DNA from 3 places in the Paenibacillus shunpengii genome. Region 2 is predicted to be linked to each of the others. Evidence: riboswitches for the same ligand, from Rfam matches in the RefSeq annotation. Region 2 holds a riboswitch; each other region holds the start of a gene.
What was found. A riboswitch is a leader RNA that binds a small molecule or an ion and turns the genes downstream of it on or off. The one in region 2 is predicted to bind cyclic di-AMP.

Region 1 (3,279 bases), on a different contig from region 2:
GGAGACGAACAGGACACGTCCCTGCTTCTTGTTCCCCACCATTTTGCCATAAGCGAAGGGCAGGGACACCGGGAACAGAAGCATCAGCACCATCTGCAGCAGGTTCGTAAATCCATTAGGATTTTCAAACGGATGAGCCGAGTTTACTCCGAAAAATCCACCGCCGTTATTCCCCACCTGTTTAATGGACAGGAAAGAGCCTACCGGACCTCTCACAATTTCCTGGACTGCACCCTCCAGCGTCGTTACTGCTGCTGTTGCTTTTAACGTCTGTGGAACGCCCGCCGCAACGAACAGAATAGCTGATACAAAAGCAACCGGAAGCAATACCCTTGTTATACTTCGAACGACATCCACGAAGAAGTTACCGAGCGGCTTACCCGTAAGTCCTCTAATAAATGCGATCGCGACCGCAAAAGCCGAAGCCGGTGCAGTGAACATCATGAACACAATGGCGATCATCTGTGATAAATAGCTGAGACCGGATTCTCCGCTGTAATGCTGCAGATTCGTATTGGTCATGAAGCTGATCGCCGTATTAAAAGCAAGCGTAGGCTCCATACCCGCAACACCGCTCGGGTTCAGCGGCAGATGAGCCTGTATCCGAAAGATCAGATAGACGAGTACGATCATGACCGTATTACTGATAACAAAGGAAGCTGCGTACTGCTTCCAGGTTTGATTCGTCTCCTTGATGCCGCTGACAGCATAGAGGGGTCTCTCTATCCATCTGAACCACGGATCGATCCGGGTTGGTTCATAACGAAATGCACTTGCAATATATAGACCTGCAGGACGAGCCAGCAGGAGCACGACCGCTAGGGTCACACAGACGGAAATAACGGTTAACATATCGACTTATCAGCCTCCTGGTAGTTATCATTAACTCATTGTTAGTCGAATTAATTTCTTAATTCGGTTTCAAAATTTCTCTGGGTTAAGCAGTGCGTAGACCAAATAAATGAATACAGCAGCTGCAATAGCGAGCAGCACCCACATCATTTTTGTTCGCTCCCTTCCGAAGTGATTTTGTCTGAGCCTTTGATAACTCCGATTGAAATAAGCGTCAACAAGCTGATCAATACAATCATGATAAAATCCAGCATTTGCTTAGCACCTCCCGATTCCGGTTTAGAGTAAGAAAGAGCAGTCGCTGCCGCGGCTGTAGATGACATGTGTCGCACCAAGCCCTCTGTAGATGAGCCGCGGTTTGCTTCGCTCTGTAATGACATAAATTGGCTTACAAGTCCATGACCGGCAAACTTGGATATACTTACAGCACACCGGCAGACTCTCCTCGAACAGAAATACATTACCTACATGGAAATCAGGCGGCTCAGGTGCTTGTTCAGAGAAATCCACTTGGATGACCGGCTCCGCATAGAGCCTTTGCATTTCTTTACGCTCATGTTCAGAGCTGACCAAGATGGCAAACGGCAAACCCTTTATGAGCAGGGTCTTTATAAAGGATCTGCCCGGCTTGCTCCCGGCCGATACGATGATGACGTCGTCGTCTTCAACGGACATCTGTTCATTCCCTCCTGTTTTCTCCCTTCCATCCGGCCATAAAAAAAGAAGCTGAGCTAGAGAAATCTCTCTCGCGCAGCTTCTTATTCGCAGGCAGGCGGGAACAAGCCGCTGCCACTTAAGAGCTCGGATATAAGAAAGTCTCTCTAGATACGCTGACGAGGTTAGCTGTCGGATTCGGGCGTGAGAGTCGCCCTACCTATACGAAGCACAAATTCTATGCTCTTTAGGATTCACCCCTAGAAGCCCTTATGGCAGGCCTCACTGGTTCCCCCGCTCCTTTTAAGGATTAAGCGGTTTGAAATTGAATGACGCAAAGCTTTTATGCCATGAATCATAATCCTCACCGGATGTGCTGTAAAGAAAGTCCGGTACTCATATAAGACGAATTTCAACTCATTGACTTCGCATAGGGGATTGTTATCTTGATTATTCTCTTCGTTACTCTCTCTAACTCCAATTTCCTTTCTTTTTGCGTAAGACGCTGACAACGATAGATAAAGCTCTGATCGATCGAGATTAGCCTTTAATTAACCGCTTACTTTCATCCATTTCGTCCGATTTGATGAAAATCCGGTTTTTTTAGAACAAGAGTCATTTTACTCCTCGGTGGCATCTGCTATATGATGATCAACATAATAATGAGGATGATTAATGGAGGATGAATGCTCGTGGCACTCGCCTATATGGGGAATAATTCAGTACCTGCTTACCAGACGGATGCGATCAGCTCGATGGAAATCATACGCTATGATTCACGCCGGCTTCCTTATTTGACAGAGGAGAAACATCATTACTGCGGATTATTTAAAATAACCTGCGGGACGGCACACGGTTTTGCCGAATTTGAGCTGCCACAGGAGAGTGCTCCGGGGGATCTGATCCCATGGATCTCTGTGTTTGCCGTACTGAAGGAGCTGACCGTGGGGCAGGCCAAGCTCTGTGTTGCAGATCATGAGCAGGAATGGGGAATGGAACGGACCCGAATAGCCGAGGAAGCACTCGCAGATCTGCAAATGATGCAGGAAGCGGACGAAGATCTGCATTCTATCATAAGCTCCAGACTGCTCGTTCGTTCTTTTTTGATGGAGTATGGGCTGACGTATTATTCCTTCTAGATTCCCATGATGATAAAACCCGCGGCGGTTAGATACACTTCAATTCAGAACGTAAAAAGGACACGCTTCTGCGTGTCCTTAAATTTGACTTGTAGATCTATCTGCAGGCGCCTTACCGGCGGATCCTTGCCAATAACGCTGTATTACAATGCGTCAATAATGTCGCCGGCGGTAATGCCTCCCGGATGATGCCGCTTGTAAGCAGCACGTTCTCCGGAGAGTCCGTGCAGATATACACCATATGCTGCTGCCTGCTCAGCGCTCCAACCTTGGGCCAATAGACCCGCTATGATGCCGGTCAGCACGTCCCCCGCCCCTCCGGTTCCCATGCCGGGATGTCCGGTCAGGTTAATATAGGTGCTGCCTGAAGGAGCAGCAACGACCGTGCGCGAGCCCTTGAGCACAAGGATAACGCCTGTACGCTCTGCATATGCTTCCGCATGGGTAATCCGATCTCGCTGGACGTCCTTCGTAGATATCCCCATCAATCGAGCCATCTCCCCTGGATGCGGCGTCAGAATGAGCGGTGCAGTCCGGGACATCCCTAGGAAGAAATCCTCCCCTCCTGCTGCAGCCATATTGAGTGCATCGGCATCAAGTACAATAGGTACATCACATGCTTCAACAATGCGGC
Region 2 (3,279 bases):
TCATATTGCCGCCGGATTGGAATGATCCCACGGACAGATCAAAAGGAGACCTGCAGCATTTTCATAACAATCGTGATTTTTTCCTGAGAGGGTCTGGAACACATATTATTCATACCGGCAGCCAGCATCTCTACACAGCTGATTATAGAGAGATGTTTAATTATCATATGGAAACACAGGCTGACATCACCCTGCTGTATAAAAAAGCAGATGAAATTCTCCCAGAATATGAATCAAGCATCCGAATCGATGTGGATAACGGATGGGTCACGGAGATGCATGGGGAAGGTGGACATCCCAATATCTATTTAGGTGCATTTATTGTAGAGAAGCAGCTGTTCCTGAAATTAATAGATCATTGTATTGCTCATGGCCACAATCATTTCTTTCGAGATGGAATACAGAACAATCTGACCAATCTCAAAATCGCAGCTTATGCTTATGATGGATATCATGCCGTGATTAACTCTGTGGACAGCTATTACCGCAACAGTCTGGAGCTGCTTCAGCAGGAACAGTACAATCAGCTGTTTAAATATCATGAGGTGCATACCAAGATTAAGTATGAGCCGCCAACTCGTTATTTGGAACAGGCCGAAGTCAGTAATTCCTTAATTGCGAATGGATGCGTTATTGGGGGAACGGTGGAGAACAGTATCATTTTTAGGGGTGTTAAGATACATAGCGGGGCGCGAATACGTAACTCGATTATTATGCAGAAATGCGTAATTGAGGAGAATGCGGTGCTTGAGAACGTGATATTGGATAAGGATGTACACTTGTCTGCGGATCGCAGGTTGATCGGTGATGCCAAGAAGCCCTATGTCATTGCGAAGAGCAGCCAAATCTAAACGTAATGCTCCAAGCCCTTGCTGTGTCATATACATCAGAAGGTCCAGGAATCATTCCTGGACCTTCTTCATTTATTTTATATGCTTGTACTATTGTTTGAACGATAATATATCGGGTAATGTAATTATAATCCAGCTCTCTCAGCAGAGGCCGGGCTCAGTATTCTTTTGGCTCCGTAGTACTTGGAGCTCCAGTATCCTTTGTTAATCGGTGTAATGGCGATCCCTTTGGATGAGGTAGCGGACACAAATTGATTGTTGCCAAGGTAAATTCCCACATGTGAAACACCGGATCCGCTGGTATTAAAGAAGACAAGATCTCCCTTTACAAGCTCGGATTTCTTGATAGCCTGTCCTTTATGGAATTGCTGTTTGGAGCTGTGAGGCAGATTCACACCAAGCTGCTTATATACATAACGAGTAAATCCGGAGCAATCGAATCCGGATAGAGTGGAACCACCAAATTGGTAAGGTATGCCTACGGTATTGTTAACTGTTTTAGATAGAATAGATGCGGATGCTTCTGTAACTCCTGCGGAGAATAATAGAGCGAACCCTAGTGCCGCTGCTGTTAGTGTCTTTTTCAAAGTAAATAATACTCCTTCCAATGCCTGCGAGGTTAGCTAAGGATTCGGTTGAAGGTTCCCTATGATCACTTTAATATTGATCAATTCACCCATAAATGGTCGGGTCCCCCGCTTCTTGGTGCGAGAATTCGGCAGTTATCAGTCATACACCTAATGATTTCGACAACGAAAGTGACATTAATGATTACGAAATTGTTACTTTATCTACTTTTGGATTTTATCATTCACTGGTATATTTATCAACTCTCTTTTCCGAAGTTTGGCATAGTTTTTTCGTTGTTGTGTAAAATAAATCGTGAAGTGCTCGTTAAACCGAAGGTATAGGAACTTTGGAAGGTGTTCATTCGTTCATAAATTTCTGACAAACTTGTCATTAGTTTTTGTCGAATTTAGTAGATTGAGGAGTTAAGTATCATCCAAGAATAGAAAATCCCTCACTTCCAGGATTGAAGTGAGGGATTTTCATATGATGAGTATGATATTTCTATTCATCGTGCTGCTCGATTACAATGATATATTCGTTCGAGTGAACTTCCAGTGTATATTCCTTGTTCTCAAACAAATAAGTAAATAATACAGTAACGTACCCTTTTAACAAATCGGATGGCAGAAGTCCTTCGATATTCACACGAACGATATATTCAATCTCTGCATATTGTCCCGGCTCAAGAACCCCTATGATGAGTATCCCGTCTATCAAATCTTGTATTGAGAAGGGCTTTATGGTCCCATCCTGGAAGTGCAAGATTCCCCTCATAAGCGCTGTACCCGGTGGAATGAGACCTCGCAGCGATAGAGCTGCTGCAAGATTTCCCGTATTGCGAACCAAGATTCGTATGGTGACCTCATCACCCCGCTCAACCCGGACAGGCTGTGAAGTGAGCTCCGCCTGAATAACAGGTGCAAGAAATAATACCTGGACCTCTGTCTCCTCACGAAGCGAGACCGTTCTGCTATCGGTCAGTCGATACGTAAACTGGAGAGCTGCTTGATTGATCAGATTCATCTGCGTAAATCGGGAATAGGGGGTGAAGGATACAAGGGCTCGGTACGTAATGACCGTTCTGGATCTCGGAAACAAAGTCCCCAGCCTTATGCCTAGCACAGGATTGGCATTGTGAACCTCGACCCCGTTGATTTGAACCGAATAATCTTCGAAGATAAGACCTTGTGGAAAATTCATATAGTAAACAGCCTCGATCGGGAGATCCCCTTCATTTAGTATCACAGCAGTAAACTGTACAGCGCCTCCATAGGTGACTTGACCAGGCATGACCGTTACGACCATGTTCACGACGGGTTCAACTGGGGAAAGAACGACTTCATTGGAACTGGTCTGTACAGGCACGCCGTCAGAGGTGTAAGCAACGAGTACTTCGCTCGATAAAGGACTACTAACGCTGAGCACACGAACTTGGTATGTCAGCTGTACAACCTCTCCAGGATTAATGACGGGAAGTATAAAGCCTTGAACAGGATCAAGACCCGGAGAGATGATACCGTTAAGTATCACACTCCCCGGAACAAAGCTCATTCCTGCAGAGAGCACTACGCTCAATCTCGCATTGAGCACGGGTACGGAGCCTGTATTTTGAATCGTTACAGTAAAAGTAATAACATCTCCAACAAAGGTTTGAAGCGTGTTGGCACGCTGAGATATGGTCAGCTGCGCATTGGCAATTGCAATCCGCACACCGTTAGAAGTGACGTATCTCGTGATGGTTCGGCCATCCAAAGTTTGAAAAGTATACGCTGCGCTTGCCACATTGAAGATCTCGTTAGAAGGCGGAAGGCTGGTGACAATGGCTTGAAAACTGATATTGGCTGCTGAGCTGCTGGCA
Region 3 (3,279 bases), on a different contig from region 2:
TGAAGAAGCTTGGCTGGATGAAGCATTCACCTCCTATGCAGAAGATCGCCTAATGGAACAGGAATATGGTCTAACTCCCAATCTGCCGCTGCAATCTGCATCGATGAGCTCGCCTGCTCCACTTACACAGGAAGCCTGGAAGTATGACTCTCATAATCACTATGCAGAGAATGTATACACAAGAGGCAAACTCGTCCTCCTGGGTATAGAACAGCAGGTGGGTACCAAGAAGATGGATCAGATTATGGCTACCTATGCAGCCAAGTATCGGTTCAAGCATCCGACGACTGCTCAATTCCAAAAGGTTGTAGAGCAGGTTACCCGCAGATCGTGGGACACCTATTTTGACCAATATATTTATGGCAGCCAAATGGCTGATTTCTCCGTAGATTCCATCGCCATCAAGGAACAGGGGACATCCGAGGAGCCAAGCTATATTTCCTCGATCAGAGTGGCGAAGAATGCAGGCGATTACTCAGAGATTCCTATCGTATTTACTTTTGCAGACGGGCATATGATTCGCAAGGTATGGGACGGTAAAGGTGGAGAAATCATCTACAACCTGACTTACAAATCTCCGCTGGATTGGGCAATGGTTGATCCTGAGTACTCCATCACACTTGAGAACAAGCATATGAACAACTACTTAAAAGCTGAAGGAGATGAAGTATTGGAGACCCGGTTTAATATCAGTATTACCAAAGTGTTGGAGCTCTTGCTCGGAAGTCTGTCATGGTGAGGTGTATAGTGGATGAAATCTTATCTCTCCGAAGGTTTTAAGTTAGTGAAGCGTCATTTTCTAATCGTCATCTTCTTGTTTCTGTACCAACTGCTATGGGGTGTTCTTCTGTACAAAGTCGTGTCCTCTGCGGTCATCCCCTTGCTTATGCGCTATCCAGATCCCCCTCCTCATGAGCTCAGCCAGATCTTGTTCTGGTTAGAGGGGCAGATCAGCTTGAGCACCAGCTCCACAGTCCATGAATATGTATGGCTGCTTGTCCTCATGTTCATTTTAAGGATGCTCATTACTCCACTGATTCGGGCGGGTTTGTTCCACAGCCTTCATGAAGAGTCAAGCACCAAAGGCTTCTCCTTTTTTCGAGGGACACTTAAGCACTGGAAAAAGACATCGTTACTCTATCTCATTGAGATCATATTGCTGCTGCTGCCTGCCTACTGGATCCTTCCAAAGGTGCTCCCCATTCTCATGAATGCAGTCTACAATCAGAATCTTCTTCTGCAGGCGGCTCCTTACGTCATCTTATGGATCGTTTATGCCTACATCATCAAGCAGCTGCTCCTATATGTCCAGTTTGGACTGACAGGCAATCGAAGCGGCCTTGGTGCTGTATGGATCTGCCTCCGTCATGCACTTCCTGTCACTGGAGTTGCCCTGACACTTAGCACACTTGCCATTCTGCTGTTCAGTGCTTTCACGGCCGTATCTCTCATATGGACAGGACTTTTAGCCCTGATTCTTCAGCAGTCTTATCATCTCGTTCGATCACTCATCAATGTATGGAAGATTAGTTCTCAATTCAGTATTTGGCGATCCAATAGCGAAGATGCCTGAATTTATTGTCTCAATTAATATCCTACCTCTCTTGTCCAAACCGCACTCCAGCGCGAATACAACGCTTTCATAGCAGAAATTAAGTCCGACTGCTTAACGTCAAAAAAGTTCACAAGTCTCGCTCTTTTCCTAGAGTGAGGCTTGTTTTTTGTAATATTTTATCTAAAAAACGATTGCCAAATTTACACAATCTCTGTTACAATAGGCCCAGAACTTCTAGTAACAACTTTGTAATAATTGTTGTAACTTTTACTAACTAACTAAGTACATAGTCTTACAAGAGTGAGCGACTTTCACAGGTGCACATCATTAGAACAGCCAAATTCCTGGCATCTGGGAAGCGGGGGAACCACTTTTATGGGTGAATTGATCTCGCAACGTAAGTGATCATAGGGGAACCTTCTACCGAATCCTTAAGCTAACCTCGCAGGCATTGGAAGGGGATTATTTTTTCTTGAAAAAGTCACTAACTGCTGCAGCACTGAGTCTTGCTATTGCATTCTCCATCGGAACAGGAAGTGCATTCGCCGATTCCAAAATGGACAAGGTCATTGATAACGCTAAGGGAACCGAATATAAATATGGCGGTACGACTTTAAACGGATTTGATTGCTCTGGTTTTACCATGTATGTATTTGATAAACTCGGCATCGATCTGCCTCATCAATCTGGTTCTCAATACAAAATGGGCAAGTCTGTATCCCGTTCTGAGATGAGACCTGGCGACCTTGTATTTTTTAACACAAGCGGAAATGGTGTATCCCATGTCGGCATCTTCGTAGGTGACGGTAAATTTGCACATGCTTCCTCCTCCAAAGGAGTTATTATCAGCAAGCTGGACGAGAGCTACTATGAAAAACGTTACATTGGTGCAAAACGTATCATGAGTACAGAAGAATACGAAACTGCTGCATTAGATTAAGCAACATTGTGCTGGAACGAACCTTATAGCTCGAAGATTAGATTACTAAATAGTAATCCATCTTCGGGCTTTTTATATTATATTAGGGATGACTATTGGATGAGGGATGGCAAAGGAGACGATGACATGACGCAGAAAGGAACGACCTTTCATGCCCTTCCTATGAGTGAAGAGCATGCAGCTGAGATCTGCACTTGGCAGTACGAACCTCCTTATAACATATACGGCTGGCTGCCCTGGGAGCAGATGAAGGCACTTGAGATTGAATTCGGCGACCCTAAGCTCCGAGATACACAGTATTTATCCATTGTAAATGATACTGGTGAGCTATATGGCTTCGCACAATTATTTCCTCTAGCCGGTGTGACCCGGCTTGGTCTAGGCTTGAGACCTGACCTGTGTGGGCAGGGGTTAGGGGCTCCCTTTGTAAGCACCATTGTACAGGAGGCTGCTTCCCGGCAGCCGCAGAATGAGATTGATCTTGAAGTTCTCACCTGGAATAAAAGAGCGATCCGCACTTATGAAAATGCGGGATTTACCATTCATGATACCTATGAGCGTCTTACTCCAGAGGGCCCCAAGTTGTTCTTCTGTATGGTGTATACCGGAGTAAAGCTCAAATAGACATGATTGTCTCTCCTAACTTTTGTTTAAATATTTACCATAAAATACTATGAAGCAGGTTCATGATCCTTTATAATAAATGAAGGATTGTACATAGTAGGAGGACACAACGAATGAAGAAATGGATCATGAGTGGGTTATTTTTCTTCGCTTGCGCTTT

Region 1: it holds a riboswitch for cyclic di-AMP, as region 2 does, so the genes downstream of both, ACFSVM_RS15200 (hypothetical protein) here and ACFSVM_RS07640 (C40 family peptidase) in region 2, are expected to answer to the same signal.
Region 3: it holds a riboswitch for cyclic di-AMP, as region 2 does, so the genes downstream of both, ACFSVM_RS19190 (C40 family peptidase) here and ACFSVM_RS07640 (C40 family peptidase) in region 2, are expected to answer to the same signal.

Annotation. Positions count from the first base shown of each region.
Region 1 covers NZ_JBHUMJ010000003.1:181,426-184,704, reverse strand. Annotated here, with positions in the region: partial or broken gene kdpA (potassium-transporting ATPase subunit KdpA) at 1-852, opposite strand, end outside; gene kdpF (K(+)-transporting ATPase subunit F) at 922-999, opposite strand; gene ACFSVM_RS15200 (hypothetical protein) at 1,132-1,527, opposite strand; cyclic di-AMP (ydaO/yuaA leader) riboswitch at 1,665-1,833, opposite strand; gene ACFSVM_RS15195 (hypothetical protein) at 2,199-2,645, shown strand; gene ACFSVM_RS15190 (NAD(P)H-hydrate dehydratase) at 2,789-3,279, opposite strand, start outside.
Region 2 covers NZ_JBHUMJ010000002.1:1,605,091-1,608,369, forward strand. Annotated here, with positions in the region: gene glgD (glucose-1-phosphate adenylyltransferase subunit GlgD) at 1-851, shown strand, start outside; gene ACFSVM_RS07640 (C40 family peptidase) at 977-1,438, opposite strand; cyclic di-AMP (ydaO/yuaA leader) riboswitch at 1,445-1,582, opposite strand; gene ACFSVM_RS07645 (DUF11 domain-containing protein) at 1,923-3,279, opposite strand, start outside.
Region 3 covers NZ_JBHUMJ010000006.1:16,438-19,716, reverse strand. Annotated here, with positions in the region: gene ACFSVM_RS19200 (M1 family metallopeptidase) at 1-739, shown strand, start outside; gene ACFSVM_RS19195 (hypothetical protein) at 752-1,573, shown strand; cyclic di-AMP (ydaO/yuaA leader) riboswitch at 1,880-2,021, shown strand; gene ACFSVM_RS19190 (C40 family peptidase) at 2,028-2,495, shown strand; gene ACFSVM_RS19185 (GNAT family N-acetyltransferase) at 2,622-3,119, shown strand; gene ACFSVM_RS19180 (c-type cytochrome) at 3,233-3,279, shown strand, end outside.